DNA from 4 places in the Agrobacterium sp. SORGH_AS 787 genome. Region 3 is predicted to be linked to each of the others. Evidence: riboswitches for the same ligand, from Rfam matches in the RefSeq annotation. Region 3 holds a riboswitch; each other region holds the start of a gene.
The links. Region 3 has a riboswitch for cobalamin ahead of bluB (5,6-dimethylbenzimidazole synthase). Riboswitches for the same ligand answer to the same signal wherever they lie in the genome.

Region 1: linked by a shared signal. The riboswitch ahead of QE435_RS02670 (ABC transporter substrate-binding protein) and the one ahead of bluB (5,6-dimethylbenzimidazole synthase) in region 3 are both predicted to bind cobalamin.
Region 2: linked by a shared signal. The riboswitch ahead of QE435_RS23490 (DUF1852 domain-containing protein) and the one ahead of bluB (5,6-dimethylbenzimidazole synthase) in region 3 are both predicted to bind cobalamin.
Region 4: linked by a shared signal. The riboswitch ahead of QE435_RS05735 ((2Fe-2S) ferredoxin domain-containing protein) and the one ahead of bluB (5,6-dimethylbenzimidazole synthase) in region 3 are both predicted to bind cobalamin.

Annotation. Positions count from the first base shown of each region.
Region 1 covers NZ_JAUTBG010000001.1:619,693-627,584, forward strand. The annotation lists gene QE435_RS02655 (pseudoazurin) at 1-21, opposite strand, end outside; gene QE435_RS02660 (ABC transporter ATP-binding protein) at 77-856, opposite strand; gene QE435_RS02665 (iron ABC transporter permease) at 853-1,872, opposite strand; partial or broken gene QE435_RS02670 (ABC transporter substrate-binding protein) at 1,877-2,836, opposite strand; cobalamin riboswitch at 3,096-3,319, opposite strand; gene QE435_RS02675 (glucose/quinate/shikimate family membrane-bound PQQ-dependent dehydrogenase) at 3,455-5,794, opposite strand; gene QE435_RS02680 (asparaginase domain-containing protein) at 5,899-6,858, opposite strand; gene QE435_RS02685 (amino acid permease) at 6,855-7,892, opposite strand, start outside.
Region 2 covers NZ_JAUTBG010000003.1:4,240-12,131, forward strand. The annotation lists gene QE435_RS23485 (methionine synthase) at 1-956, opposite strand, end outside; gene QE435_RS23490 (DUF1852 domain-containing protein) at 982-1,959, opposite strand; cobalamin riboswitch at 2,062-2,274, opposite strand; partial or broken gene QE435_RS23495 (DNA polymerase Y family protein) at 2,529-3,128, opposite strand; partial or broken gene QE435_RS23500 (ImuA family protein) at 3,049-3,797, opposite strand; partial or broken gene QE435_RS23505 (ATP-dependent DNA ligase) at 4,130-4,609, shown strand; gene QE435_RS23510 (LysR family transcriptional regulator) at 4,766-5,689, opposite strand; gene QE435_RS23515 (flavodoxin family protein) at 5,807-6,385, shown strand; gene QE435_RS23520 (DsbA family protein) at 6,400-7,071, shown strand; partial or broken gene QE435_RS23525 (NAD(P)-dependent oxidoreductase) at 7,096-7,668, shown strand.
Region 3 covers NZ_JAUTBG010000002.1:2,248,674-2,256,565, reverse strand. The annotation lists gene QE435_RS20220 (ATP-binding protein) at 1-733, opposite strand, end outside; gene QE435_RS20215 (EamA family transporter) at 862-1,749, opposite strand; gene QE435_RS20210 (LysE family translocator) at 1,793-2,428, opposite strand; gene bluB (5,6-dimethylbenzimidazole synthase) at 2,534-3,220, opposite strand; cobalamin riboswitch at 3,314-3,493, opposite strand; gene QE435_RS20200 (TolB family protein) at 3,527-4,357, opposite strand; gene QE435_RS20195 (NAD+ synthase) at 4,396-6,075, opposite strand; gene QE435_RS20190 (LTA synthase family protein) at 6,357-7,892, shown strand, end outside.
Region 4 covers NZ_JAUTBG010000001.1:1,308,721-1,316,612, forward strand. The annotation lists gene QE435_RS05720 (sigma-70 family RNA polymerase sigma factor) at 325-831, shown strand; gene QE435_RS05725 (FecR family protein) at 835-1,962, shown strand; gene QE435_RS05730 (TonB-dependent receptor) at 2,117-4,942, shown strand; cobalamin riboswitch at 5,469-5,658, shown strand; gene QE435_RS05735 ((2Fe-2S) ferredoxin domain-containing protein) at 5,688-6,548, shown strand; gene QE435_RS05740 (ABC transporter substrate-binding protein) at 6,550-7,892, shown strand, end outside.

The DNA of each region.
Region 1 (7,892 bases), on a different contig from region 3:
CAAGGCAAGACCCGCACTCATCGACAAAACGACGGTAGCCGTAGCAATGGAGAGAAGCAATTTCATCGTGATATCCTTATTGGGTTTCGATCATGACCGGCGCGCGATAGCGGATATGGCAGGCATCCTCGCCTTCTCGTTCCACATCGACATGAACGCCAAACACATCGAAGATGAGTTCCGGGGTCAGGACCTTGCAGGGCCTACCCATCGCAACGAGCGCTCCCGCCTTGAGCACAGCGATCCGGTCACAGAACATCGCCGCGTGATTGAGATCATGCAAAGCGGCAACGACGGTTAACCTCTGCTGGCGAACCAGATGCAGAAGTGCGATCTGGTGGCCGATGTCGAGATGATTGGTCGGCTCGTCCAGGAGCAGGATCTTCGGCTGCTGTGCCAAAGCACGGGCAATATGCAGACGTTGACGCTCTCCGCCAGAAAGCGTGTGCCACATGCGCCTCCCGAAACCCTCCATATCGACGTTACGCAACGCCTGATCGACAATCTCGTCATCTTCAGGGGACCAAGGAGACAGGGCGCCCTTATGCGGAATACGGCCAAGCTCCACCGCCTGGCGAGCACTGATGCGCTCCTGTGTCTCAGCCTGCTGCTCGACAAGCGCGATCTGGCGCGCCACATCACGACGCTGGAAAAGGTTCATCGACTTACCGTCCAGCAAGACCTCGCCGGAGCGCGGTTTTCTCAGGCCCGAAAGCATAGCCATGAGGCTCGTCTTGCCAGATCCGTTGGGCCCGACGATGCCAAGAAATTCACCAGCAGAAAGATCGAGGCTGATGTTATTGACGATGCCGACACCGCCCGTTGTCCAGCTTAGGTTGCGCACGGAAAGCATTATGCCACCCTCCGCCGCTGCGAAAGGATAAGCGCGAAGGCGGGCGCACCGAACAGTGCGGTGATGACGCCAATCGGTAGAACCTGGCCGGCGATGATGGTGCGGGAAAGAACATCGGCACCGATCATGAAGATGGCGCCGATCAATGCGGCAGCCGGAAGCAGGCGTCCGTGGCAAACGCCGACGACCAGGCGTGCAGCATGGGGAATAACGAGACCAATAAAGCCGATCGAGCCGACAATGCTGACCATGACCGCCGTCATCAGCGCAGCGGTGCCTGTCAGCACCACATAGACGCGACGCACGGGTACTCCTAGAGAAGCGGCCGATCCCGCTCCGAAGGTAAAGGCGTCCAGCGCCCGGGCATGCCAGAGGCAGACAACGAGGCCGAAAATGGCGATCGGAAGGGCAAGCGAGACATCCGTCCAGCGAACGCCGGACAGGTTGCCGAGCAACCAGAACATGATGCCCCTGGCCTGTTCAGCATTGGCAGCCTTGGTGACGATGAAAGAGGTGAGCGCGTTGAACAACTGCGAACCGGCGACGCCGGCCAGAATGATTGCGCTGTTGCCCCGCCCAGCCCTGAGCGCCAGCAGGCTGACAAGCGCAAAGGCGAGGAGCGCGCCGAGAAATGCACCGAGAGGCATGGTCAGCACGCCAGCACCCAGGCCAAGGATTGCGACGCCGACGGCGCCGGTCGATGCCCCGGCGGAGATGCCGAGAATGTAGGGGTCAGCAAGCGGATTGCGCAACAGGGATTGCAGCACGACCCCAGACACGGCGAGAGCTGCCCCACAACAGGCGGCGACCACGGCGCGGCTCAAACGATAATTCCAGATAATGCCTTCATCGATGGCATCCAGCGGATATCCGGCATGCCAGAGGCGATTGGCGACCGTCTTGGCGACAACCTCCATCGGAATGGAGGTTTCGCCAATGGAGGCGCCAAGCCAAAGCGCCACCAAAAGGCACCCGGCTGCAATGACGGCAGCACGGGCGTAAAGCAAAGAAAGGGGCATAGGCTTACTTCGCCAGGCCGAGTTGAACGATCTGGTCGGCCAACACCTCAATGCCGTCGATGGTTCGGATCGTCGGGTTCATAGCCTGTGCATCCATCACGACGATATGGTTGTTCTTGACGGCCGGCATCAGGCTTGTGACCGGATCATCCTTCAGGAATTTCTGCTTCACGGCGATATCGTCAGCTGGAAAACGGCGACGGTCCATCTTGCCCGCAACGATGATGCTGGGATTGGATTTGGCGATGGTTTCCCAGCCGACTGTGGGCCATTCCTCTTCGCTGTCGATGACATTTTTGATGCCGAGCGCTGACATGATATAGCCGGGCGCACCGTTCTTGCCTGCGACGTAAGGATCGATATCCAGTTCAGCGCTGGAGAACCAGAAGACGGCAGAGAGCTTGCCATCCATAGATGCGATCTTCTGACGCGCAGCCTCTTCCCGGGCCTTCAGGTCGGCGATGAGCTTCTCACCTCGGTCTTGGACATTGAAGATTTGCGCGAGTTCAGCGACCTCTTGATAGATCTGGTCCATGGTGAAGACAGAACTTCTGACGCCATCGCCACCGCCCGAATTGTCCTTTCCGGTGCAATCCGCAGGCGACGTATATACGGAAATCCCAAGTTCTTCGAATTGCTCAGGCTTCGCAACGATGCCTTCCGGACCGACATGCCATTGAAACTGTGCGGTGACGAGATCCGGCTTCTTCGCCACAACGTTCTCAAAACTCGGATCATTGTCCGCGAGGCGCTCCACCTTGGCGTTGGCCTCTTCATAACCCTTGATCACGGGTCCGATCCAGACGGCCGTTCCCACAACCCTATCGGCCAGTCCCAACAGATAAAGGATTTCCGTGGTGCTTTGACCGAGAGAAACGGTGCGCTGTGGCGCGTGCTTGAAGGTGACGTCCCTGCCGCAATTTTTCAGCGTCAAAGGGTAGGTCGTTTCCGCAGCCTCTGCCGTGTTCGGCACCATCGAGAGTGCAGCGAATGCCGCCGCGAGAAATGCGCCGGTGAAGTGAAATGTCATGGTTCGATAATCCCCGAAATCGTCGACGTTGCCAAAGGCATACGCCGTCATGTGAGCGCGAATGAAACACTCATTCGACAGCAACGTGCGTGAGACGATCGAGAACGAGGAAAAAACACAGATGGATGTGAGCGCTGAAGGGCGCAAATAACAATCATGACGTCTCCTGTTCAGGGCATCCCCGCCCGTGACATTGGAATGAACTTATGACGGCAGGTCTCCTGGCTCACGGATGATCGTCTTGCCCGCCTTCCCACGATAGATTCGCAGTGGCCCGACGCAGGTAAATGCGTCACGAGTGCTCGACAATCCGCTAACAGTTGCGGGGGCAGCCACGGCCTTGGAGACAATCCCCGCACCGTGTTCCCTATTATTCCTCGCGATCTCTCGCTTGGAACCGTCATAAGCCAGATAGACCTATTTGATCTGGTCCGTCAAGCGACGTCGTGTAATGTTATTACATACCAAATACAAGCCTATTAACGTGCGCTTGAGAAACAAAATGGCCGGAAACAAGTCCCGGCCATCAAGGGTTTTAACGAAATGCTCCGGTTAGGGGAGCGTATAGGCGATGACGTAATCACCAGGCTTCGTGCCGACCGATCCGTGACCGCCTGCAACCATCACGACATATTGCTTGCCATCGTCGAGAGCGTAGGTCATGGGCGTGGCCTGCCCGCCCGCGGGCAATCTTGCCTCCCATAACTGCTTTCCGCTGGTCAGATCGTAGGCGCGCAGATAGTTGTCGACCGCTGCACCGAGGAAGGCCACGCCACCCTTGGTGATCATCGGGCCGCCGATACCCGGCACGCCGACCCTGAAGGGAAGCGGCAGTGGCGTCATGTCATAGACAGTGCCGTTCTTGTGCTTATACGCAACCTTGCCGGTTCTGAGATCGGCTCCTGCGACATAGCCCCACGGTGGCGCCTGGCAAGGGATGCCGATCGGGCTCAGGAACGGGCCCATCAACACGGCATAGGGCGCGCCGTCGTTGCGGTTCAGACCCTGCTCACTGCCCTTCTCATCCTGCCCCTTCGGCGGGACTTTGTCGCGCGGAATGAGCTGCGAGGTGAAGGCAAGATAGGTCGGCATTCCGAACATCACCTGGCGCTCGGGATCGACCGCAACACTGCCCCAGTTGAAGGTACCGAAGTTGCCCGGATAAACGAGCGTACCCTTCAAGGACGGCGGCGTGTAGCGACCTTCGTAATTCAGCTGATGGAACTTGATGCGGCAGGCGAGCTGATCGAACAGTGAGACGCCCCACATGTTCTTTTCTTGCAGCGGCTCGGGCTTGAACGTCAAGGCAGAGGTCGGCTGCGTTGGCGCGGAGAAATCTTCCGGAATTGCGCCACCGGGTGCCGGTTCTTCGGTCACCGGCAGGATCGGTTCACCCGTCCGACGGTCCAGCACATAGATATCGCCCTGCTTGGTCGGCCCAACGAGAGCGGGAACAGACTGGCCATCCGGCTTTGTTATGTCGAGCAGCACCGGTTGTGCCGGCACGTCCATGTCCCATAGGTCGTGATGCACAGTCTGCCGGACCCAGCGGTCCTGCCCGGTGTTTACGTCGAGTGCCACAATCGACGAGGAGTATTTCTCTACACTCTCGCTCCGACCCATTCCGAGCTGGTCTGGAACTTGATTCCCCAAAGGAATGTAGACGAGCCCAAGCGCTTCATCGACGCTGAATACGGACCAGCTGTTGGGAGAGTTGGTCGTATAGGTCTGACCCGGCGGAAGCGGTTGGGTCTGGGTAGGGTTTCCGGAATCCCAGTTCCACAGCAACTCGCCGCTGTTCACGTCGAAGGCGCGGATAACGCCGGACTGTTCCTGGGTGGAGTAGTTGTCATTGACTGCGCCACCGACGATGATCTTGTTCCCGGCAATGGCGGGCGGCGACGTGGAATAGTAGTAGCCAGCCGGGTTGTACTTCATGCCGGTCTCCAGGTGCAGAACACCCTGGTCAGCAAAAGACGTGCAAACCTGGCCGTTTTCGGCGTCGAGCGCGATGAGACGAGCGTCGGATGTTGGGAGATAGACGCGGGCGGCGCATTGCGCGCCTGCCTGAGCGGTTGGGTCGGCATAATAGGTTACGCCACGGCATGTCTGATGCTGACGATTGGGATTGAGGCCAACATTCGGATCGTATTTCCACTTTTCCTTGCCAGTCGCCGCATCGATGGCGATCGCCCAATTGTGCGGTGTGCAGAGGTAAAGCGTTTTGCCGACCTTCAGCGGCGTCACCTGATAGGTCGTTTCGCCAACGTCGCCGGGAAGCTTGACGTCGCCGGTCTGGTAACGCCAGGCCTCTTTCAGATCGCCGACATTTGCGGTGGTGATCTGTGTCAGCGGCGAATAACGCTGTCCATAGGAGGTCCGCCCATATTGATGCCACTCGCCGTCTGGAACAGGGTTTCCATAAGATGGCGCATTGTTGACGACCTCCGTGGGCAAATTGCCCTCCTGGTCATGCGGGTCCTGCGTCATCGAGACGGCGGCCACGCCCATGGAAATGACGACGGCTGCAAGAAGCGGAACGGCGTTGGCTCCGTAACGAATGCCCGTTGGACTAACAAAACCGAGCGGCTTACGGATCCAGGGCATCAGCAGCCAGATGCCAATCACGATGATCAGGCCGCCACGCGGCCCAAGCTGCCACCAGTCCAGACCGACTTCCCAGAGAGCCCAGCAGAGTGTCGCCAGCACGAAGAGCGCGTAAAAATGCAGCGCCGCCTTGTTTCGCTTGAAAAGAAGAATTGCCGTAATGATGAAGGCAAGCCCGGCGAGCGCATAATACACGCTGCCGCCAAGCATTACGAGTTGGGATCCGAAGCCGAAAAGCGCAAGCCCAATGAGCGTCAGAGCGACAGCAGTGACGGTAACCGCCATGAAAAGCCCCCCTATTAATTTCCCTTGATGCTTAACAGGATGAAACAGGATAGGTTCCGCGGAGATCACATTTTTGCCATTTCTGTGTTATCCGGCCATGAATTTCAATCGCAAAAATCGTTGAAAGCGCGCGCAATGTTATCACGGCTGGCCGACGCTGCAAGAAGGCAAGCCAACAGAATTCTCGCCTGACCTGGCCTCAAGGTCGTCGAATGCACCGCTCCAACATTGCCCATGTCGTGACCACCACCACCGCCGCCATAACCGGCGACAAGACGCCCGACGGGCACGCGGCTGGACACGACGACCGGGACGTTCCTGTCGCAACAACGCTGCACGGCCTCCACGATGCGGGCATTGGCGTTGCCCGAGCCGAGTGCGGACAGAACGATTCCTTTTGCGCCAGCCGCGAGGCTGGCATCGATATGAGTAGCCTCGCAACCGGGATAGATCGCGACGATATCGACGCGGACAGTGTGGACTGGCGCTGACAGCGTGGCGCTCTGAGGACAGATCTCGGGGTCTGCGAGATCAAAGGCATCCGGATCGTCTGCCGAACGCTTGTAAAGCCCCCAGACGGTCAGCAACTTACCGCCGAAGGAAATCAGCACGCCCTTATCGCTGTTGGATGCGTCAGCGGCGGCGGCAATCGCAGCCTGGAGATTTCCCGGCCCATCCGATTGTGGATTGTCAGCCGTGAATTGGGCGCCCGTGAAGATAACCGGTTTGCTCAAGCTGTGCTGTAGATGCACGAGCAGAGATGTTTCTTCCATGGCATCCGTGCCGTGCAGCACCACAACACCCCGAACCGCCGGGTCGGCAAGCTCTTTGGCCACCGCATCGCTTATTGCCTGCATGTCGGAAATCGTCAGGCTGGACGAATCCGTCGCCATGAGTTCAACCGGCTTCAGGGAAATCTCGCCACCAAGACCTGAAAGCAGATTTTCCCCGGATAGCGAGGGTTTGGCAGCGCCCGTCTCGTCACGCTGACTTGCGATGGTTCCGCCGGTGGCAATGACCGCCACCAGCCCTTCGTGATGATCGGTCGAAATGCTTACGGTCATCTCTGGCCCGGCGCAGCGGCGTCACTCGACGCCTGTGCTTTCGACAATTGCTGGATACGCCCACGCATCAAATACCATCCCCCCACCAAAGTCGGCGCGATGACGATAAGAGAGCCAACGGTATATGTGCCCGCGGGGTAATCGAATGCCATCAGCACCAGAACGCCAAACAGGAAGACAAGTGTCAGAATGCCCGTGTAAGGCGCGCCAAACATGCTGAAATCCGGACGCTGCATCTTCCCCTGCCGGGACAGATGCCACAGCTTGAGTTGGCATAACACGATGACGCCCCAGGCGCAAATGATGCCAAGTGCAGCAAGATTGAGCGCAATTTCAAACGCTTCAGAAGGAACAATGGCGTTGAGTATGACGCCGAACACAGTGACGACCGCCGTTACCGCAATACCGCCATAGGGCACCCCTGCCTTGTTCATCCTCGCAAGCGCGGCCGGCGCAGAACCGGAAACTGCCATCGAATGCAGGATGCGACCAGTTGAGTAAAGGCCGGCATTGAGCGACGACAGCACAGCGGTCAGCACCACGAGGTTCATCACGATGTCTGCACCTTCAACACCGATGGAGCCGAAGAAGGTCACGAAGGGGCTCTCGCCTGCCTTGTAAGCCGTGTAGGGCAGGAGAAGCGTAAGAAGCAGAACTGAGCCGACGTAGAAAACCAGAAGGCGGAAGACGACGGTGCGGATTGCCTTCGGCATGACCTTGCGTGGATCTTCCGTCTCACCCGCGGTCGTGCCGATCAATTCGATGGAGGCATAGGCAAAGAGCACACCTTGAATGATGACGAAGGCCGGCAGGATACCGTTGGGGAAGAAGCCGCCATTATCGGCAATCAGGCTGAAGCCGGTGACGTGGCCTTCAATCGGCGTTCCGAAAATGACGAAGTAGACGCCGACGATCAGGAAGGTGAACAGCGCCAGGACTTTGATCAGGCTGAACCAGAATTCCAGTTCGCCGAACACCTTGACCGACAGCATGTTCATACCGAGCACGATGATGAGCGCCCCGAGCGCAAACAC
Region 2 (7,892 bases), on a different contig from region 3:
CGAGACAGAGGGACCATGCCGCAATTAGTACAGGGGCAAAGGTTATCGGCGTCGACAAATTGAAGCGCCTTGCGCAGCGTTGCAGCGACCTCTTCCGGGGTTTCGATGGTATCGCTGGCGACATCTATGGCTCCAACCATCACTTTCTTCCCTCGGACAAGCTCCAGAAGATCCATGGGGACATAAGAGTTGTGGCATTCGAGAGAGATCATTCCGATGCTGGATTTCTGCAATTTGGGGAGAGTTTCCTCATACTGACGCCATTCTGAACCGAGGGTCTTTTTCCAATCCGTATTGGCCTTAATGCCGTAACCGTAGCAAATGTGGACGGCGGTCTCGCATTTCAGCCCTTCAATTGCCCTTTCCAAAGTCGCAACACCCCAGTCATTCACCTCGTCAAAGAAAACATTGAACGCAGGTTCATCGAACTGGATGATATCGACGCCGACAGCCTCCAGTTCCCTTGCTTCCTCGTTCAGTATCCCGGCAAATTCCCAGGCAAGCTTTTCACGGCTCTTATAATGGCCGTCAAACAGCGTATCGATCATCGTCATTGGACCCGGCAAAGCCCATTTGATGGGTTGTTTGGTCTGCTGACGCAAAAACCTGGCGTCTTCGACGAAAACTGGCTTCTGGCGAGAGACGCTCGAGACGACTGTCGGAACGCTCGCATCGTAGCGATCGCGAATTCTGACGGTTTCGCGTTTCTCGAAATCGACCCCTTCGAGATGCTCGATGAATGTCGTAACGAAATGCTGGCGAGTTTGCTCGCCATCACTGACGATATCGATGCCGGCCTGTTGTTGATCGTAAAGTGACAGGCGCAGGGCGTCTCTTTTGCCCTCCAGCAATTCCTCATCCTCCAGTTTCCAGGGCGACCACAGTTTCTTGGGCTCCGCAAGCCAGGAGGGTTTCGGCAGGCTGCCGGCTGTCGATGTGGGGAAAAGTGTCTTCACAATAAGGACCTCTTATAAGTGTTGATCAGGCGGCGCACTGGGCAAACAATTGCTCAAGGACGGCGCGGTATGGCTTGATGAAATGTTTTTCGGTGAATCTGCCCTGATCCACCGCTAGGCGATTGCGTTCTTCGCGGTCGTAGACGATCCGGGTCAGCGAATAATCCTGGTGCTTCAGATCGGGCTGGTAAAACGTCCCGGCCGCTGCATTAGCATTGTAGATCTCAGGGCGATAAATCTTCTGAAACGTTTCCATCGTGCTGACGATGCCGATGAGCTCGATATTGGAATAATCCCCCAGCAGGTCACCAACAAAATAGAAGGCCAGCGGCGCAACGCTGCCCGGAGGCATGAAGTGGCGAACCTCCAATCCCATTTTCCCGAAATACTGATCGGTGGACGAGAGCTCATGCTGCCGGTACTCGACGCCCACGACTGGGTGATGATTTTCGGTCCGGTGATAGGTCTTGCTGGTCGAGGCACTGATGCAAATGACCGGCGGCTTGCGAAAGTGCGACCGGTAGGCATCCGACTGCAGAAAGGACTTGAACAGGTTCCCATGCAGGTCGCCGAAATCGGCCGGAGTACTGAAGGCAGGAAGGCTCTTGTTATACGCCGGCAGCACGACGCTGAAGTCGTAGTCCCGCACATAGGAGGAGAAGTTATTCCCCACAATGCCGTCGATACGTTCGCCGGTCTTGTGATCGATGATCGTCGTCTTCAGTATCTCGATGAGAGGAAATTTCTCGCCTTTAAAATCGAGGCATATTTCGACCGAAATGATCTCTAGTTCGACTGAATACCGGTCCGATTTGGGATTATCCCAATACGCAAGGGCGTTGAAACGGCTATCGATCATCCGTAAGACATTGCGCAGGTTCTCCTGCCTCTTTTCGCCCATGGCCAGATTGGCGAAATTGGTGGTGATGCGCGTATGCTCCGAAGGGCGGTAGTCCTCGTCGAAGGGTACGCTCGTGATTGTGAAACTGCAGGTCTGAGACATGTTGTGCCCCTTTAAAGCTGGGGGCATGGGTCTGCGGACGCATAGCAAGACAGGCCGCTACAGCGCAGCCTTTGCTACGGCACACTGGGACACCCCGCCCGTGGACGTTACTTCGCCAAAGGCAGGTCTCCTGGCTCACGGTTCATCACTTCCGTCCGTCTTCCCGGGTAAACCAGTGACATACTGGACTTCAGCTCGCCGCTTACAGTTGCGGGGGCAGCGTCGGCATTTCCGAATGACACGGAGCACCGACTTCCCTCTTAGCTCCGGCACGTTGCGCGCAACGACCGGAGAACCTTAGGCACCATGACCATATTGAAGGGTAAGCCGTCAGTCAACATCATATAACGATATCTTTATATCGTTAAATCACAACTCGACCGCAGGCTTAGATCTGATGGATTGCGCGATTGCATGCGGCGTTGAAATACGACCCTTATACGCCGCAGCCGGACCCGCACCATTAACGGCATCGATCAGAATGTTGGCTTCAATCGCGCCCTATGGACGCTGGCCGAGGGAATGTAGCGCCTGAAAACCGCCAGATCGTAAAACCGTAGAGCCGCCAAACCGATCGTCTGGAAGCCCAGGGTCCTCAAGTCGGCGACGATCTTTTCCGGAAGTCGCAACAGAGAAAGCGGAAGCCTCTCGACCGCCTGAAGCGTCCCGCCCCTCGGGACAATGACGGTCTCTCTGTTGATCGCCCGCGCGCAGGCACGCGCCGCACCGCAAGTGTCTGCCACAGCAACGCGGGCATTGAGCTTCCTGCCTAAAAACTGGTTAACGATTGTTGTCGCCATTGGCAGCTCTCCGCCCTGCAGGTGATCGGCGCCCTCGGTATCTATCACGATGCCGTCGATCCCGTCGATGGCCACGATCGGCGAATAGACGGTCAATGCCCAAAGGGTGATCCGTTCAAGGGCAGCGGCGTCGGCCGCAGGGTCGGCCTCGACCATCATCAAGTCGCGGAAGATCGCCTGTGCTTTCGCGGCCGGCATCCCTGCTCTCACGCCCGCTTTCCCGGCGGCTGCATCGGCGGCAGAGACCCAGCGCTTCGACCCCGACTTGGCGATCACGGCAATGGCCTGTTCAGGCGGAATGGAGGGATCCGCGCGCCGTATTCGATCCGTCGGCAGATCGGGAAGATAGATGGATACGACCCTTGTCATCACACGCTCTCACGAGAAACTCAGCACACTCACCCACTTTCACGCGCATTAATTCCAGAAACCATTGTGCACTCCCCACCCCCGGAACCGGCAGTTCTTCCGACGGCATCACGCTGACCGGCCATCTGGTGGTCGAGGCCGCCGGTTGCCCGAAATCGTTCGCCTCCGTTTGCCGTCGCCAGCGTCGGACGGCGATGGCCATGGTTCTTGTCTTTTCAGCGACAAGCTGGAGACGCCGCGACGCCGTCATCGGCAACCGCACCAGTTCGCCGACGACAACGCCAAGGCCCCCAAATGAGAGGCACTCCTCCATGCTCGCCAGGACGTCCTCCTCCTTGTGTCCCTCAACGAATACGACCCGGTCAGGATGAAGGCCGACTTGCGCCAGCGCCGGCATGAAGAGGTCGGGCCTTGTCAAACACCATGCCATCTGGCCCTTTGTCCGGGCCGCTATTCCGGCAACGAAGAGCGCGGCGGCCGCGCCATCGACGGTGCCAGAACCTCCGCCTGCGAACTCATGAAGTGCCCCATAGGATCCCCGCCCGGCAAGACCGCATCGATCTCCAGCGCGCCGAAGGGAAGACAGCCGGCACGTCTGCTCGGCGCGCCCTGCATCGAGGCGATGCGCTCGCGCAGATCGGAGATCAACCTCTCTCGGGCAGCAGTCATCGTTCACGGCTCCCTTCAAGATCGTGTTCAAGGATCGACGTCATGTCGTTCAACCTATTTGTTCACTTTTTGTTCATGCCCGGCACAAGAGTCAAGCCGGGCTAACGTTCGGAAATCCGTCCTAATGTAAGGATAGAGAAATATTCTCTGCCGAATCAAACAACTAAAGATGAAAGAATTTTTTTGCAGCGGCATCCCTGGTTTGCGCGGGAATGTATATCGGAGGGTGCACATCGGTCAGCAGAGTATTCTTAAGGTTTTCTGTTGAACTGCCGCCATGACGACCCCCCCCCCCGAGATCTAAGCCGCTTCTTCGTGAGACTGAGGCCCCGATCCGCTCGAAGCCGCATCGGAAGCGAAATCCCGCGCAGCCACAGCTTCCGTTTGATCCGATGCCTGAACGCGTCGAGCCGGCGCTAGCGCAACTGAAAGCACATCCGCCAAAAGGTGATCAGTGGAGGTGGGAGCTGAAATGGGACGGCTATCGCCTAGCTGTCCATATTGAACCGAAACGTGTGCGAATCCTCACACGCGGTGGCCATGACTGGACGCATCGATTTCCAACGATCGAACAGGCGGCCCGAGCGCTCGGGCCGGCGACGATGATCATCGATGGCGAGGCGGTGGTGCTTGATGAGGAAGGCCGGCCTGACTTTGGCTTGCTACAGAAGTCGCTCGGCGCTTCCAGCAAGACGGCTGGCAAGGGCGAGTCTGACGCCGTTCTCTACGCCTTCGACCTCATATATCTCGACGGCCACGACGTGCGGGAGATGGAGTACCGATCTCGCCCTCATCTTCTCGAGGACACGCTTGATGATAGGGTTTCCAGGAAAAGTAAGGTCTTCGCTTATGGCTGGTGTTGTCCAGGCCCGGCCCCGGCAAGCATTAGGGCGCGGGTTTGCGATACCTCGAAACCCGCAAAGAGCCGACTTCAGGGAGGTGGCTTCACAACCAGCAGGTTGTGACACCTATCTCACCAGAGGTGCATCCCTGTGTGATCGACGATACTCCATGTCGCGCAGCAGATCGACGAAATGCCGTACGCGTGCCGAGCGGAAGCGTGCTTCGGGATAGACGGCGTATATACCCCCTTCGGGCAATGACCATGCGGGCATCAGGTGAACTAGTCGGCCTGCTGCAATGTCGGAAGCCACCACAAAGTCTGGCAGCACCGACAGACCGCCGCCAGCCAAGACGCAGGCATGGGCCGCCGGTGTTTTGTCCGCCATGATTGTCGGCTGCCCGACCACGCGATCGTCGACTCCGTCGTTCGTAAACGTCCAGTCGAGCGGATGACGCAGCAACCGGTTTCCGATCCACGACATATCTCGAAGCTCGTGCGGGTTTGTCAGTCGCGTCGCTCGCGCCGCCAATGCCGGGGTACAGACCAGCAGCTGTCGGAAACTCCCCAGCCTGCGCATCTGCAAACCGCTGTCGGCCAACCACCCCAGCCGGATTGCGACCTCGACCTCGGTATCGATCAGGTCGACGATGGCATCGTCGAATGTCACGTCGGCACGGAGGCCGGGGAAGCGCGACAGGAACTCGGCGATGGCGGGTGCGACCACCGTCCGGCCGTAGTCGCTGGGTGCGGTGACGGTCAGCGTCCCGGTTGGCGTCTCCAACCCCAGCGCGGCCTCGCCGAACGCGTCGTCAGCGTCGCGCAGGATTACGCTCGCGCGTTCGTGGAACCGGCGTCCTGCCTCGGTGAGATGGAGCTTCCGCGTCGTGCGCTTCAGCAGCGTCACCCGTAGCTCTTCCTCCAATCGCGCGACTTGATGGCTGACGACGGTCTTCGCCACCCCCAAACGCTCGGCTGCGCGGGTGAAAGAGCCGGCATCGACGGTGGCAGTGAAGTAACGGAGCCGGTTTAGGTTGGGCGCGTCAGTCATGTTCTCATTGTGCAATCCAGACTGACAGTCTATCCAGCTTGCACGGATTTATCCAGCGTAATCTCCGGCCTATCTCCTAACCAACAAAGCGGCCGAAGCCGCGCCAAGGAGCAGACCATGACCAAAATCGCGATCGTATACTTCAGCGGCTACGGCCACACCGCCCGCCAGGCCGAAGCTGTCCAACGCGGGGTGGAAGGTGCCGGTACCGAAGCACTAATCGTCCGCATCCCGCAGGATGGTGAGGTACCAACGGAGACGCTGGAGGCGATCGGTTCGGCCGATGCGATCATCTACGGCAGCCCGACCTACATGGGCGGCGTGCCGTGGCAGTTCAAACGCTTCGCCGATGCCAGCTCGAAGACATGGTTTGGTCAGTCGTGGAAGGACAAGCTGGCGGCAGGCTTCACCAACTCGGCGTCGCTTAACGGCGACAAGTTCTCGACCATGACCTATTTCTGGACGCTGTCACAGCAGCACGGACAGCTCTGGGTCGGGCCGGGCCTGCTGCCCTCGAACAAGCTGGCCAGCACGAACGAGGATACCAATTGGGCTGGCGGCTTCGGCGGGGCTTACGCGATTTCGCCCTCGGACTCGTCGCCCGAACAGGCACCGTTCGCCGGCGATCTGGAAACCGCTCGCATCCTTGGTGAGCGGGTCGCGACATTCGCCGCCCGTCTCGCCCAAAAATCTTGAGTGTGGAGGTAATCATGACCATCTACACCATGCGTTTCCGCTACTTCTTCGATCCGTTGTGCGGGTGGTGCTATGCCAGCGCACCTGCGCTCGCCGCGCTTGCCGAGCGTGCCGGCGACCGGATCACGATGATGCCATCCGGGCTGTTCACCGCGCCCCGCCCCGTGTCGACCATGGCCGATCATGCGTGGCGCAACGATCGGTGGATCATGGAGTTGACCGGCCAGCAATTCACTGAGGACTATCACCGGAACGTCCTGCTGGCGGCTGATGGAGTGTTCGACTCCACCGCGCTGACCAGAACCCTAGTCGCACTTGGTGAGCAGGACCGTGCCCTCGAAGCACGCTTCCTGCACGACGCCCAGATCGCCCGCTACGTTCGCGGCGAGGACACCGCCAAGGCGGAGGTCGTGGCCCGTGTCGCAGCGACGGTGGCAAACGACGCAGGTATCACGCTCGGCGCCGATGCGCTGGCGGACCGACTTTTGCGCGATGCAAGGCTGCACATGCTGACCGACGACCGGATCGCCCAGACGCAGCGCGACATGAGCGCGCTCGGGATACGCGGCGTGCCCCAGCTTGTCGTCGATGTGGACGGGCGCTCGCATCTCATCAGCGGCGAAGCGCTGTATGCAGGCGGAAACCGCCTGTTAGATGCGCTCTCCAGGCTAACCGTCGCAGCATAATCAGTACAGGAAAGAAACAGGCCGATGAACGTCGCTCTTATCGGTGCCTCAGGCAATGCCGGCTCGCGCATCCTCGCCGAACTCGTAAACCGTGGTCACACGGTCACCGCCATAGCCCGGGACCCTGCGCGGATTACCGCTGGCGAAGGCGTTCGTGCGGTCGCTGCCGATCTGCACGACCAGTCGGTGCTGACCGATGCCCTGCGCGGCCATGATGCCGTCATCAGCTCGGTCCACTTCGCCGCCAGCGATGCCGACAAGCTGATCGGCGGGGTGAAGGCGTCCGGCGTGCGTCGCTATCTCGTCGTCGGTGGCGCGGGTAGCCTGGAGGTTGCGCCCGGATAGCGTGTGATCGACACGCCCGATTTCCCGGCAGCGTATCGCGACGAAGCTCAGGGCGGCATCGATTTCCTGGACAAGCTGCGTGCGGAAGATGACCTCGACTGGACGTTCCTGTCGCCGACGGCGGTCTTCACCGCCGGCGAGCGCACCGGGACTTTCCGTCTTGGCAAGGACCAGCTCCTGACCAACGCGAACGGAAGCAGCATCTCGTTGGAGGACTATGCGATCGCGCTCGTCGACGAACTAATGGGTTAAAATTGCTATTTCGACTTGGATAAGGAGTTTTCTTTGCCTTCAGGGGGCCCAGGTGGAAGAGGTTTTGCCAAACCGGGGGCGGGAGACGTTTACGGGTTTCAAGGCCGGTGACGCCTCCAAACCGACGTCGCGAAAGTCAATAAATATCAGGAGCTTGCCGTCCGACTCTCGAAGAAGGAAAATTATTCCATGCTTCAGCGATACTATAGAAGCGTCATTCTTGT
Region 3 (7,892 bases):
GGCGCCGAGAGAGAGCGGGACCAAGGGCAACAAAATTGCCGCGTTGAAGATCGCGGAACATTTCCGCCTGACGGCGGTCCATGCCGAGAAGATCGGCGGCGCGCGCCATGTCGATATCGAGGAAGGTGCGCCCCATGAGGAAGTTGGACGCTTCCGCCGCAACGTTCTTGGCAAGCTTTGCCAATCGCTGCGTGGCAATTACGCCGGCAAGACCGCGCTTACGCCCGCGGCACATGAGGTTGGTCATCGCGCCGAGCGACGCCTTGCGGGCATCCTCGGTGACTTCGCCACCGACAGAGGGCGCGAACATCTGCGCCTCATCCACGACCACCAGAACCGGATACCAGTATTCGCGATCGGCATCGAACATGCCATTAAGGAAGGCGGCTGCGGCGCGCATCTGCTGCTCGATATCGAGCCCTTCCAGCGTGAGGACGCAGGAGACACGATGCTGGCGAATGCGGTTGGCAATCCCTGCAAGCTCCGCTTCGGTGCGCTCACCATCCACCACCACATGGCCGAACTTGTCGGCCAGCGTGACGAAATCACCTTCTGGATCGATGATGACCTGCTGTACCCAGGGGGCCGACTGCTCCAGCAGGCGGCGCAGCAGATGCGACTTTCCGGAACCGGAATTGCCCTGCACCAGCAAGCGCGTGGCGAGCAGTTCCTCAATATCGAGCTTGGCACTCTGCCCGCCCGAAAGCGTTCCCATGTCGATACCGACCTGCACGTTGACCCGTCCCTGCACTGCAATGATCAAAAGCGCCGCGTCATCGCGCGGCGAACACTCTCTTTACCAAAGTTTTCCGCAAATGCCCCGCTGCATCGCAACAATGCACAGGGAATTGCAGATCGCTCTCACGCGTTTCCAGACGGCGCACGGCGCAAGGACAGGCGGCGGCCAAACACGTTCAATGCAAGACCGGCAACGACGAGCGCGCTACCAACGATTTCGAGCGTGGTGATATGTTCGGCAAAAGCAAAATAGGCACCGAGGAAGCCGACGATCGGCACCAGTAGCGAGAAGGGCGCCACCGTCCCCGCCGGATAACGCAGCAGAAGAAAGCTCCAGATGCCTGCCCCGATGATCGTTGCGCCATAGGCCATATAGGCGATGACCGCCACCGTCATCATGTTGGCATTTGCCAACCCTTCGCGAATCGCCTGCGGGCCTTCGAGCAGCAGCGAAAGTGCGACCAGCGGCAAAACCGGGGCGAGACTGGTCCAGGCGACAAAGGAAATGGCGTTGACGCGGCCCACCTTGCGGTTGACGATGTTGCCGACAGCCCAGCTGAAGGCCGCTCCTACGCACATCAACAGTGGCACGAGCGCTGTCAGTTCCAGACGTTCCAGGCCAATCACCGCAAGGCCGGAAAAGGCAACGGCTGCCCCGGCAATGTGAGACTTCAGCGGAATTTCACCCAGCAGCGTCACGGCCAGCGCCATGGTGAAAAAAGCCTGCGACTGCATGACGAGCGAGGCAAGTCCCGCAGGCAGACCCCATCTGATGGCTGTGTAGAGGAGCCCGAATTGCGCGCAGCCCATCACCATGCCGTAGACGACCATATGCTTCCAGGGAACCTTGGGGCGCGGCAGGAAGAAGATCAGCGGCACGGCTGCGAAGAGGTAGCGCAAGGCTGTGAGGAAAAGAGGCGGCATATCCATGACGCCGACTTTGATCACGACGAAGTTGAAGCCCCAGAGAAAAACGGTGACAAGGGCAAGAAGAATGTGCGGCACTGACATTGCTATATTCCAAAACTCGGCGCCGCACGGAATGGCGACGCTTTTAAGCGGCCGCCTTCTTCCAGCCTGCCGCGAGCAGTCCGGCACCGATCAAAAGTCCGCCACCGGTGCGGTTGACGACACGCTGGACGGAGGGCTTGCGGATGGTGTTGCGGGCTGCACTTGCCAGCAACCCATAAAGAGCGGCGTTGCAAGTCGCAAGCACAAGAAAAGTAACTTCGAAAATAAGCACCTGCGGCCAAAACGGCAGGGTCGGCACCAGGAACTGCGGCAGGAAGGCGACGAAGAAGATGATGCTCTTCGGGTTCAGCGCCGTGACGATGTAGGTGTGCAGGAAGATCTTGAGCGGACGCTCGCGGCCCGTCACGTCACCCTCGCCTTGCGCCGACGTGCCGACAGGCGCGCGCCAGAGCTTGATGCCGAGATAGATCAGGTAGGCAGCACCCACCCACTTCAAGACAGTGAAGAGAACGGCGGAGGTCGCGAGCAGTGCACCGAGACCCAGCATGGACGCGGTCATGGCGGTGAAGTCGCCGAGGGCCACGCCGGCAACAGTGGCGCTGCTTGCCTTGCGACCGTGACCAAGCGCGTAGGAAATGACCAGCAAGATCGTTGGTCCGGGAATGGCGAGCATAATGGCGGATGCGGCAACGAAGGCCAGCCAGTTTTCAATCGGCATAATATGATCCCCTCTCGAAATGAGAGTGAACTAAGCCACCGGCCATGAGGACTGGCAAGTGGATTTTGGCTGACTGATACGCCCACCGACAAGATGGCCTCTTCGCTACTTGGCACCCCACCGGTCTTTGAAAATCAGTTCGTCCAGCGGCAAACGCTGACGCCAACCCTTCACCGCTAACTCAGGCTCGGCGTAGAGTTCAGCGACGTAGCCGAGGCAGAGCCATGCGACGATTTCGATATGCTCGGGGATGCCCAAAATCTTTCGGATATCATTGTCATGAAAGATGCTAACCCAACCGACGCCCACACTTTCGGCACGTGCCGCCAGCCAGAGGTTCTGCACAGCGCAGACGGTGGAGTAGACATCCATACGCGGATTGTGCGTTCGCCCCAACACGACATCGCCACCTCTTGTGGTGTCGCAGGTGACGCAGATGGAGAGCGGCGCCTTTCTGATGCCCTCCAGCTTGAGGCTTCGATAGAGGGCCTGCTTTTCGTCCGCGAACATCAAAGCGGCTTCCTCATTGGCGCGGCTGAAAGCCTGCCATGCGGCATCTTTGATGTCTGTATCGCTGACGAGGGTAAAATTCCACGGCTGCATAAAGCCCACCGAGGGCGCGGCGTGGGCTGCGGAAAGCAGCTTGTTGATCAGCTCATCCGAGAGCGGGTTCGGCAGAAACTCGTTGCGGACATCGCGACGTGTCTCGATGGCGCGGTAGACCGCAGCCTTTTCGTCTTCAGCAAATTCCAAGGCCGGCATCAGGCCGTGCCGGGTATCATCAGGTCGCATCGTCAATCCCCAACAATGCAGAAGAAACCGCATGAGCGTGCCAATCGGGGCACTGCACACCGTTCTTCCTCACAACCTGCCGCCGTCCGCGCGGACTGGTCTATCGTGTCAGGCCGGTCTTCTGACTTGGCTTCTTCTGCCCGTTACCGCCTTCCCGATTGCTCAGTGGCTTATGGCAACAGGCATCCGCCTTACAGCGTTGGGCACGTTGCGGTCTTGCACCGCATTCCCGATTCTCCTGCCAAAGCAGGCACCTGACGACGTTGCGTATGGGCAATTGCCGATCGGAAGGCAAGCGCGCTACGTCTATCCAACCGGAAAATATCGCACATAGGCGAATTCGTCACCGTCCGCTGACCAGTTGGGTGAGTTCATTGTCCCCTGCCCGCCGAAGAGACCGAAGAGCGTTTCGACGTTGCCACCATCGGTATCCATCAGTCGCACGCGAACATCGAGATCACGCGGATGGTCAAAGACGTCGCCGTCATAGGAAATGAAAACGACCTTGTCTCCCTTGGGCGAGGGATGCGGAAACCAGTCGCCATATGGGCTATCGGTGATGCGCTCCACATCCGATCCGTCCGGCCTCACCCGCCAAATCTGCATCTGCCCGGTGCGGCTGGAGTTGAAGTAGATCCACTGACCATCGGCTGAATAATCCGGGCCGTCATTTCGCCCCTCGCCATGGGTCAGGCGTATTTCGGTGCCGGTCTCGATGTCCATGGCATAGATATCGAAAACCTGATCCCTGATCCCGCAATAGGCGAAGCTTTTGCCATCCGGCGCCCAGCCATGCCAGTAGGACGGCAGGTTCCGCGTCATCAGTTTCGGCGTGCCGCCGATGGATGGAAGAAGATAGATGGCGCTTTTGCCGAATTCGACCTTATCGGAAATGGCATAAACAGAACCGTCCGGCGAGACGCCGTGGTCGTTGTTGCACTGGACGGCAAAGCCAGTGTCTACCTTATCGACGGAGATGTCTCCGGCAAGAAACAGACGGTAGAGAGCTCCATCGCTGTTCAGCAACAGATACTGCCCGTCCGGAGACCAGTTCGGGGCTTCGAACAGCTTTTCCGTCTGCCAGACCACGCGGTTCTCGCGGGTGCGGACATTGAATATCTCGACTGAACTTCGCATCGTTCCTCCCGTTGCGATTGCCCTTGGACCAGTCGGAGTTACCTGTCGCGGAACCGATTGGTGATCGGATACCGGCGATCGCGACCGAAGTTTTTCTTGGTGATCTTCACGCCTGGCGCAGACTGGCGGCGCTTATATTCGGCGAGATAGAGCAGATGCTCGATGCGGTGGACCGTCGCGAGATCGTGACCGCGGGCCACGATCTCATCGACGGACATTTCCTGCTCCACCAGGCACTCGAGAATATCGTCGAGAACCGGATAGGGTGGCAGCGAGTCCTGGTCGGTTTGGTTGGGACGCAACTCGGCAGAGGGTGCCTTGGAAATGATGTTGGCCGGGATGACTTCGCCCGAAGGCCCAAGCGCGCCAGGCGGCACGTGGGCGTTGCGCCATCTTGAGATGGCATAGACCTGCATCTTATAGAGGTCCTTGATCGGGTTGAAGCCGCCATTCATGTCACCGTAGAGCGTCGCATAGCCGACGGACATCTCCGATTTGTTGCCGGTCGTCACGACCATCGAGCCGAACTTGTTGGATACGCCCATCAGGATCGTACCGCGCGCGCGGCTTTGCAGGTTCTCCTCGGTGATGCCCTCTTCCGTTCCTTCGAACAAATCCGACAGTGCCGACATGAAGCCATCGACAGGTTCGGCAATCGGAACGATATCATAACGGCAGCCAAGCGCCTTGGCGCAATCGGCAGCATCCTTCAGCGATTCTTCCGAGGTGTAGCGGTAGGGCAGCATGATACAGCGCACCCGCTCCTCGCCCAGCGCATCGACCGCGATCGCGGCGCAGATGGCCGAGTCGATACCGCCGGAAAGGCCGAGAACGACGCTCTTGAAGCCGTTCTTGTTGACGTAATCGCGGAAGCCCAGCATGCAGGCGCGATAATCGGCCTCCTCACCCTCTGGAATATGCGACACCGGACCGTGGCTGCAGTGCCAGCCATTCTCCGTGCGTTTCCAGTCGGTGACTGCCAGCGTTGCTTCGAATTGGCTCATTTGGAAAGCCAGCGTCTTGTCGGCATTGAAACCGAAGCTCGCACCGTCGAACACCAGCTCATCTTGACCGCCTAGCTGATTGACGAAGACCAGAGGCAGACCGCTTTCAATGACCTGGCGGAGTGCGACCTGATGACGGACATCGACCTTGCCGCGATAATAGGGTGAGCCATTTGGCACCAGCAATATCTCGGCGCCAGCCTCCGCCAGTGTCTCGCAGACGCCGAAATCGTTCCAGATCTCCTCGCAGATCGGAATGCCGATGCGAATGCCCCTGAAATTATAGGGGCCGGAAATCGAGCCTTCGCTGAAGACTCGCTTCTCATCAAACTCGCCGTAATTCGGCAGATCCACCTTGTCGCGCAGCGCGACGATCTTTCCGCCATCCAGCAGAGCAACGGAATTATGCCTGCCCTTTTCTCCCTGTCGCGGGAAACCGATAATGACGCCCGGCCCGCCATCGGCTGTGTCTGCCGCGAGATCTTCCACCGCCTTGAGGCAGGCTTTTAGAAATGCCGGTTTGAGAACCAGATCCTCCGGCGGATAGCCGGAGATGAAAAGCTCCGTCAGCAAAAGAAGGTCGGCGCCCTGGGCCGCCGCATCCGCTCTTGCCTCGCGCGCTTTGGCAAGGTTGCCTGCGACATCTCCGACGGTCGGGTTGAATTGTCCGACCGCGATCCGGAACGTGTGGGGAATGGTCTGTTCTGTGCTCATGCCTTCCTCATTATCGCGCCGGCTCTTACTCTGCAACGCGCCGGATAAAACTGTTGCAAAACAACGACCAGTCAAGACGGTTTCGGAACGCCTGCGCAATATCGATGGCTCACGCGATGGTTATCTTTGAGACCTGTGAATTTTGCATAGTTCATGTCGCGTTCATTGCACGTATGTGACAGTTAGATGACGCTTATATGACAGGTGATTCACACCTGTCGTCATGACTGCCGGAGTACAACTTGACGAAATCGGTGCCCAAAACAACGGTTGCCGAAAGGATGAAGCTCGTCCTTTCAAAACCCTGGACACGCTCCCCTGCCCGCTTTGCAAATGATGCCCAAACGCTGATCAATCTCGTTCTCGCAGCGGTTCTCCTGGTCGTCTGTATGGAGTGGATCGCACGCGGCACGTTGCACGATGTCGGCTCGTTTCTGTTGTCGCCCGCACGGCCTGGCCTCACGACGATCGTTACGGTCGTTGTCGGACTGATGGCGCTCGACGCACTCTTTGGGCGTCATTATCAGTCGCTTCTGGTTGCCGTTCCGCTGCTCATCCTCCCGGCGTTCATTTCCAGCCAAAAGCAACTTTACCTCTCCGATCCGCTCTATCCTTCCGATCTGCTGTTCGGGCGCCAGATTCTCCAGCTCTTGCCCGCCATGCTGAGAGCCCAACCGTTGACTGCGATAGCGCTCGCAGCAGCGCTTGCCCTTGCCGCCTTTGGCATCGTGATGCTGTGGCGTCTTTCGCGTCATGCCATGCCGGTCATGCCCTTCAAGGCAAGGATGTGGCGGCTGGCGCTTGCCGTTCCGCTCTTCGTCGGCTTTGGCTCGATGATGGAATATTCAAGCTATTCCTGGATCAGGGATCGCCTCAACATCATTCCGATGATGTGGGATCAAAAGGAAAACTATCGTCACAACGGCTTCATCATGGCCTTCGCCTTCAATATTCCGATGGCGAAAGTGACGGCACCCTATGGCTATGGCGAAGCGGCGATCGCGGACATTGCGTCCGACAGTTCCGCCTTCGCCGTCAATCATAGCAAGCGTCCCGATGTCATTATGATCATGAGCGAGTCGCTTTGGGATCCGACACGCTTGGAGAACGTCACGCTCTCGAAAGATCCGATGCCGCGCATCCGCGCCATGCAGTCAGGCCATGTGTTTTCGCCTGAGTTTGGCGGCATGACGGCCAATGTGGAATTCGAAGCGCTGACCGGCTTCAGCAATGCCTTCCTGCCCTATGGCAGCATTCCCTATCAGCAATATGTACGCCGCCCTGTTCCCTCGCTTGCGACCTTCTTTCGCTCGGAGGGCTACTCCGCCATTGCCGTCCATCCCTTCCAGGAATGGTTCTGGAATCGTCGCGAGGTCTACAAGCATTTCGGCTTCGAAGAATTCCGCTCCGAAGAAACCTTGCCGCCAATGGAAAAGCGTGGCGCCTTCGCATCGGATGAAGCGCTGACGAATGAAATCATCCAGACGGTGGATGCTGCCGAAAAGCCGCAGTTTCTTTTTGCCGTCACGCTTCAGGGACATGGCCCCTATGAAGCGAACCGCTACGCTGAAAAAGCCGTCTCCGTCAGCGGTGACCTCTCAGACAATGCCCGTGATGCGCTTGCCACCTATGCGCAGGGGGTCTCGGAAGCCGACAACAGCTTTGCAAAGCTCATTGCATGGGCCAAGGGTCGTGAGAGAGAAACCGTCATCGTGCTTTTTGGCGATCATCTGCCACCACTTGGCCAGGCCTTCGTTGAGAGCGGCTACATGCCGGGCATGGTGGCGACACGCCGTGCACCGCTTGTCACAATGAAG
Region 4 (7,892 bases), on a different contig from region 3:
GCGTCTCCTCGACACTTATCGACGTCCAGCAATCGTGTCGTGCGCTTTTCTTGCAGGCTGCGGCGGGGTCAAGAAGAGAGGCGAGTCGAGAGAGACATCCGTTGTGATCAGGACCCGCTATTCCCCGTGCGGCATAGGGCACTTCGACCAACCGGCTCACCTCTCAGACTAACCGGGCTGGCCTGGAAAATGATGTAGCCATCAGCAAACGGCGAGCGATGCACGTCAGGCTGGACACGAAAAAAAGGGTGCCTGCCGTTGCTTTGTTGCCAGCGGCATCGAGGTTTTCCGGGCAGTGGCTTGGTTGCCTCCGGGAGTGGGATATTGGGCTATTCGGACAGATCGCTGAACCTCTATTTACTGCACCGGGTCGAGCTGATCGATCTCGCATCTGCCATTCTCGGTGACAGGGCTCGCGCAGAGGACATTGTTCAGGAAGCTTTTTTGCGGTGGAATTCAGCCGACGCTCGGCTCCGACCGGAGCAACCAGTTGGTTATCTGAAAAGGATTGTCAGAAATCTTTCTCTGGACGCCCTACGTCGCTGCATGTTCGAAGGCCGGATGTTCGATGCTTCTGCGCTGACCGAAGAAATCGGGGAGACAGCGCCATCTCCTGAACAGATCGCGATCGACCGCGACGAACTCGTCGCTGTCATGAAGGCTCTGGAGGCGCTTCCTCCACGCACTCGTCTTGCTGTGGAGTTATACAGGTTTCAGGGCTGCAAGTTGAAAGATATAGCACTGCGGCTCGATATCTCGGTATCGCTAGCCCATTCTTTGGTCGTTGACGGGTTGGAGGCTTGCCGCCGTCAGGTGGCGAGAACAAAATGATCCGTGACGGGAATAGTTTTAAAAAAAGCCGCGCCCTATACGTTATTTCGAATAGAAGATGGCCTAAAGGGCCGCTGGTTCACTTACGACGAGATCAATAAGCAGGGACCCATCATCATTCAGCACGATAGCGATATTGATAAACGTTCGCGCGAAGCGCTCGAGTGGCTGGTTGCCCTGCGCGAAGAGGATAACGATGAATCCGTTTTGACGCGCTTCCTCGCTTGGAAGACTGCTTCTGCGGAGAACGCGCAGGCTTGGGATAATGCGCAGTGCCTCTGGAACGTTCTTGGTGCCGTGCAGCCGGCGCTCGACGCACCGGCATCCGAAGACGGTTCGCACAGATCGGCTGCTGTCGTAAGGCCTGCTTTTCCAGCCAACTCGCCACGCCGCGTTTGGCAGTTGCGACGTCCCGTTCTGGCGGCGGCTCTCGCTGGTGCGCTGGCCGTGATCACCATCTTGGTCGCACCAACGGCAGGTCTCTGGCTCCGAGCGGATTACCAGACAGGCACGGGCCAAAGCCAGCAGGTTCGTCTTGAAGACGGATCTATCGTGACCCTCGGTGCCGACAGCGCCGTCTCGCTGTCTTTCGCTCAAGGACGGCGCGACGTGCGGCTGCTCGCAGGGGAGGCTTATTTCGAGGTGGCGCACGACCCGTCTCGGCCCTTCACGGTCGACGCTCAAGGTGTTGAAACAACTGTGCTCGGTACCGGTTTCAATATTCGCATGAACAGCGATGGAGTAGCTGTCTCGGTGGCGCATGGTCGTGTGCTGGTGGACTGTCCCGCCTGTGGAAACGGGAAGGCCGGGCCGCCACTCGAAGCAGGTGAATGGCAGCGCGTCGACTGGAAAGGTACGATCGAGCGCGGCACGACCTCGACTTCTGCGGTTGGCGGATGGCGCAACGGCACGCTGATGGTCGAGGACGTTGCTGTCAGTGATGTTATCGATGCGCTGAACCGGTATTACCGTGGCCGCATCATCGTCGCGGCACCTGGCCTGCGCGACAAGCGAGTGACCGGGGTCTACGATCTTGCCGACCCCATCACGGCGCTTCGCGCCGTGGCGCAGTCGCAGGGAGCGAACATCTATACCGCGGGATCGTGGCTCGCCGTCGTCTCCGCTCGATAGGCGTTTGCGCCCGAATTCAGGCTCTTCCACCTGGTTGTTTTCCCCGCACTGCATTTTTTCCTGAAAATTTCGAATGCCCATCCGTTTCTTGTTCAGGAGGTCGACGGCGCTGCCGTCCGCTTACCCTCGGAAGTGCATTAGGGGCGTTCAAAAAATGGCTGAGAAGAGAAACAACAGGACAATTCGCGCGATCTGGACAACGGCGTTGCTGATGGCAACCGCGCTCAATGGTGCTCTTGTGGCGATGACCGGGCACGCCAGGGCGCAGGAGGTGGCAGACGCGCAGAAAGCGTTTGCGATTGCTCCACAGCCACTGGCGAGCGCCCTGACCCTGTTTGGCCAGCAATCTGGACTTCAAATCTCTGTCGATGCGGCAGCGGTGCGCGATCATCGGACCCGCGGGGTACACTCCACTCTCACTGCTGAGAGGGCGCTTGCCGAAATCCTTGCAGGATCGAACCTGACCTACCGTTTCCTGGGTCCTCGTACCGTCATCATCAGCGCTCACGTCGACAGTGGTGCCTCGTCCGCCGAGGGTGCGACAGTTCTTCGCCCCATCGTGATCAAAGGATCCAGAACCCTGGCGGACGATCCTTATCGGACAGCCGGATCCAGCACCTATATTTCCGGGGAGAAGATCGAACGGTTTCGCGGCACCTCCGTGGGCGACATGCTTTCCGGAACACCAGGCGTGCTCAATGGCGATAACCGCAATGGTGCTGCGCTGGACGTAAACATACGCGGCATGCAAGGGCAGGGGCGCGTCCCAGTGGTCGTGGACGGTGCGCAACAAGAAACAACCGTCTATCGGGGATATGCGGGCGTCGCGGGGCGCTCTTTCATAGATCCGGACTTCATTGGCAGTGTCATGGTGGAGAAGGGGCCGAACAGCAGCGCGGATGGAGCAGGTGTGATCGGTGGCGTCGTTCGAATGAATACGATCACGCCCGACGACATTCTCCTTCCCGATAAAAGCTTCGGTGTACGCTTCAAGGGGGGATTCAACTCCAACAGCTCATCCATTCCGCCACTCTACACGACAGGCGGGTTATACGGCCAGCAGGCTTATCCAAGCGCATCGTTGCCCGGCTCGTTTGGGGGATCAGACGGTATGGACAGGCCTGGGTTTTTGGAGCCAACCGGCGGCAACGGCAGTGTTGCCGCTGCCTATCGATCTGAAAACCTCGATATCGTCGCTGGCTTTGCCCGTCGCCAGAACGGTAATTACCACGCCGGCACGAAGGGCGATGTGCCCAGTCCAGTTCTGTTTCCTGATTGCGGCAGGGTCACAGAACAGTTGACTTGCAGTCTCCCTCGACCCGGTTGGACTGCAGTCGGGTTCTCCGGCCTGAACCGGTTCCGTGCGGGAGAGGAGGTTCTCAACACGTCGCAGAGCAACACCTCGACCCTCTTAAAAACCACCGTTCGGTTACCCTACGATCAGAAGATCGATCTCGGCTACATTCATTATGAAAGCCGATATGGAGAGATCATGCCGTCCCAGATCGTATATTCAGGAGATTATGGGGCCTATCAAGCCACGTTGAGCCAAGTGGAGATGGATACGTATACAGCCAAATATGGCTGGAATCCTGAGGATTCAGATCTTGTGAACGTCAAACTGTCTGCATGGATGACGAACGCCGATCTCACAACGCCTATGCAATGGTATTGGCCCGCTGTCGGCACGCCGGCTGATCCCACTTTTGACAACTACTATGGTGCTGCGAACCGGCGCTGGGGCATCAATGCGGAGAATACGTCACGTTTCGACACCGCTTGGGGCGACCTGTCGTTCAACTACGGAGGCTCCTTCACGCACGAGCTTATCGAGCCAGGCGAAGGAGCAAATCTACCGAATGCGCGAGAGGGAAACCGCCGTGAAGCAAGCATCTTCACTTCCGGTGAATGGAAGCCGACGCAATGGCTGACGTTGAACGGTTCTCTCAGATATTCAGAGTTCAAATCGAGAGACACTCGGCCATGGGAAACGACCACCTATCCATTGAGCTACAATGGCCAGGTGCTGAGCTTCAATTCCTCGGCTGAACGGGCTGCATATCGTCGAGCCCATCCCGGCTCGACCAATCTTCTCGCCGTGACCACCTCGAACTCCGGCGTTTATCAATCCTATGAAGATAGCGGCTTTGCTCCCATGGGCAGCGTTATGGTGGAACCCTGGGATGGTATCCAGTTCTACTCGAAATATGCCGAAGCTCTGCGTATGCCCAGCCTTTTCGAGACCACACGAGGATTTTCGTTCTACGGCGGCGATTTTCCACCGGGCCAAGCCAATCCTCTGCGGCCTGAGCACGCTCGGACATGGGAGTTTGGATCTAATGTGATGAGCGACAGCATCTTCACCGCAGGAGACGAACTCAAACTGAAGGCCAGCTATTTCCATAATCGGGTGGACAACTATCTCACCAGATCTCTCAATCAAGGGAGAGCCTATATCGTCAATATCGACTATGCCAAGTTGGAGGGTGTTGAGCTGGCAGCATCCTACGACGCGGGCGACTTTTTTGGCGACCTGTCCTACACCCGTTACCTACGAACAGAGTTCTGCTCTCGTCCCGGACAAGTTTCCGGCACGTCGTATACAGCCCTTTGCTCAAGCGGCGGCGTTGCCAATAGTTATGTCATCAACCAACTTCCACCGAAAGACAGCCTCTCGCTCACTCTTGGCATGCGGGCTCTGGACGAAACTCTTACCTTCGGCGGCAGGTTGAATTACATCGGCAACCGTCCCACGACCGCTTTGGGGGTATCAAACTCCACAGGTGGAAGCCTGACCCATGTGGAGTGGAAACCCTACACCGTGGTTGACCTCTTCGCCAGCTATAAGGTCAACGACAACCTTAAGATCGATGCCGCCATCGATAATGTTGCGGATACCTATTACATGGATACGCTGACGCTCGGACTGATGCCTTCACCGGGTCGAACGTTCCGGCTCAACCTGACCGCAAAATTCTGACTGGTATCACAGCGGCAACCCCGCATCGTTGATGGACAAGGAATGGAGCCTGTCGACGGACGTCGGACTTAGTGGTGCCGGTGCTTGCGGGTCATGGGCACTCTTGAAAGCCCATGATGGCATGCGGAAGCGTTGATAGTCGAAACCGGCTCCGTCCACGCTTGGCCTCGATTCCTTTTTCCAACGTGGCGAATTTCGAGCTTGCCGTCGCAATGACTTTATCATAAATGGTATAACATTACATATCGGCTGGATGAGAATTCGTGTGACTTAAAATGAAGAAACCCACCTCGGTGCACTGCCTCGAATGCCAGAATTTGACGAAGAAACCTCCAGTGCTGTCCCGCCCAAGATCATCGTGTCGAGGGGGTGCGGTAAATTCACTCTAAGGGACGTTCGTACAGATATTTGAGCTTCAGCGTCGTGCGCCGGTCTGCAAATGATCAATGGAAATCCTTTTTCATCGCAAGTTGGTCCGCCACACTTTTGCGATGGTGTTGCGCCGTTGACAGGAATGGCGCGCCATGTAGATTTGGCCAGTCATGGTTCTTTCACCTCGGTGGAAGCTAAGAGGGAATTCGGTGCAAAACCGGAGCTGTCCCGCAACTGTAAGCGGCGAGCCGTTTGTCCGATATGTCACTGGCAGAATTGCCGGGAAGACGGAAAACGGCATTGACCCGCGAGCCAGGAGACCTGCCTGACGATATATAATTCCGTGGTCGGGGTGTGCCACAGGAATGATTGTGTGCTGACGGTGTGGTCAGATGCGCCATCATTTTTGCTGCCTCCTCCAATTGAGATTCAGGCAGTGCGCAGCGAACAACAGCATCCAGATCGACCAGCAAGGCGCGGAATTCTCCTGATTGCAAAATCCGCCTTTGCGGCCGCGCCCCATAGGGAAATGCAGCGACTGGCAGCGCAACTGGGCGAGTTATGCCCCGAGGACGTCGTCAGTTTTGCATTTACCGAACAAGGTACGCCCTCATTCTTCGAAGGGTTGGTTGCCCTGGTGGCCCGAAACCTTAACCACATCATCATCCTTCCGTTGATTTTGCCGATGGAACCCAGCTTTTTCCGATGGTTAGACAAATCGATAAAGCGCTGGCGAGGCTCCGGGGAACAGCCATGGCCTGGGGTATCGATCACTCAAGACATCGCCTCCTCTCCCTTCATGTTACCGCTAGTTGCTGATCTTCTGAGGGAGCCGAAAATCGTTGAGAGTGCCGAAGGAAAAGCTGTTGCTCTCGAGGGAACGATCGTGCCGCAGCAGCGGTACCGTGTTCTCGTTTGCTCTGGTGCAACGTGCAACAGCGCAGGTGCCGATACGATCTGGAACCATCTACGCAATCAGCAGGAACGTCAGAAACTGCGCATTGTCGGCGAAGGCACTATGACGGCGAAGTCGACGTGCCTCGGGCCCTGCAGTCTGGCACCGGTATTACAGGTGTTTCCAGAGGGTACCTATTACGGCGGTGTGACCGAGCAGGCCGTGGATGACATCATATCCTGCCATTTACTCGGCGGCCGTGTGGTCGAGACTTATGCGTATCACCCCACAGGCCACAAGCAGCGCCTGAAAAATCCCCAAATTGATCCGAGGAGATAAGATGTTATCCAGATTCACGTCCTGCGTTGCTTTTGCTGGGCTCGCCGCCGTTGGCATAATGGCAGCGGCTTCAACTGCCGTCGCTGCGGACTCACTCCATGTTGGTGCGACCTACATCACCAGTGGCACTGATCCGGCCAAAGGTTCGAACGGTTGGGCATTGACGAGTCATGGTGTTGGCGAAAATCTGTTTACCGTCGACCGCGACGGCAAACTGGTTCCGGAACTGGCTGAAAGTGCCAAGCGCGACGACGATTTTACGTGGACGATAGAGCTTAGGCCAGGCCGCATGTTTTCTGATGGATCTGCTGTTACGGCAAAGGCTCTGGCAACTGGTTTTGAGAACACGTTTGCGAAAAACAAAGCCGCCCTTGCCACTGGTGGGAAGCTAAGCTTCGAAGCGGTCAACGACTTAACGCTCAAGGTAAAAACGGAAAAACCGATACCCTACATCCCTGCTCTGTTTGCGGAGTGGCCGATGGTTGCTTACACACTCTCGGCGAATGGTGAGGCAACGTTCACCGGCCCCTACAAAATCGCTGCCTTTAAAAGTGACGCTTCCATTACACTCGAGCCGAACACCTATTTTCCCGGTTCAGACAAACGTTCGCAAGTTGAGTTCCGAAAGTTCGGGGATGCGCAGAGTATGACGCTGGCGCTGGAAGCGGGAGAGTTGGATCTCGCTTTCGGACTGCCATCAGAGGTCGTCAGCCGACTGAAAAACAATCCCGATCTGACTATCAAATCCTTTCCGGTTGGATATCAATATCTGGCATTGCTCAACACAACCCGCCCACTGTTGAGAGACGTCAGGATACGTCAGGCGCTTGATCTGACGTTTGACCGACGTGAATTGGCGGCGGCCATCAACGGCGGAGAGCCAGCGACGGGCGCTTATGCCCCATACTTCTCGTTTGCTGGCAAAGATGCCCGCGTGACAGACTTAAACCATGCGGCAAGGCTGTTTGAGGAAGCGGGATGGAAAAAGGGCGCCACCGGTGTCCTTGAAAAGGATGGACAGCCGCTGCGCCTGCTGGCGATCACCTATCCGCAACGTCCCGATCTCGTTACGATGCTTCCCGTCGTGAAGGCCGAACTCGCCAGAGTGGGTGTTGAACTCGACACACAGGTGGTCGAAAACATCCAGCAGGTCGCCGCCGCTGGTGACTTCGATATCGCACTTTGGGCGCAACACACGGCGCCAAGCGGTGATCCGGCCTTCTTCATGAATTCGATGCTGCGCAGTGGCGCTTCGCTGAATTATGCCAAATACGCATCGCCGGAGTTTGACGCCATCGTCGATCGCTTCGCGTCGGAAAGCAACCCGGAGACCCGCGCCAGCAT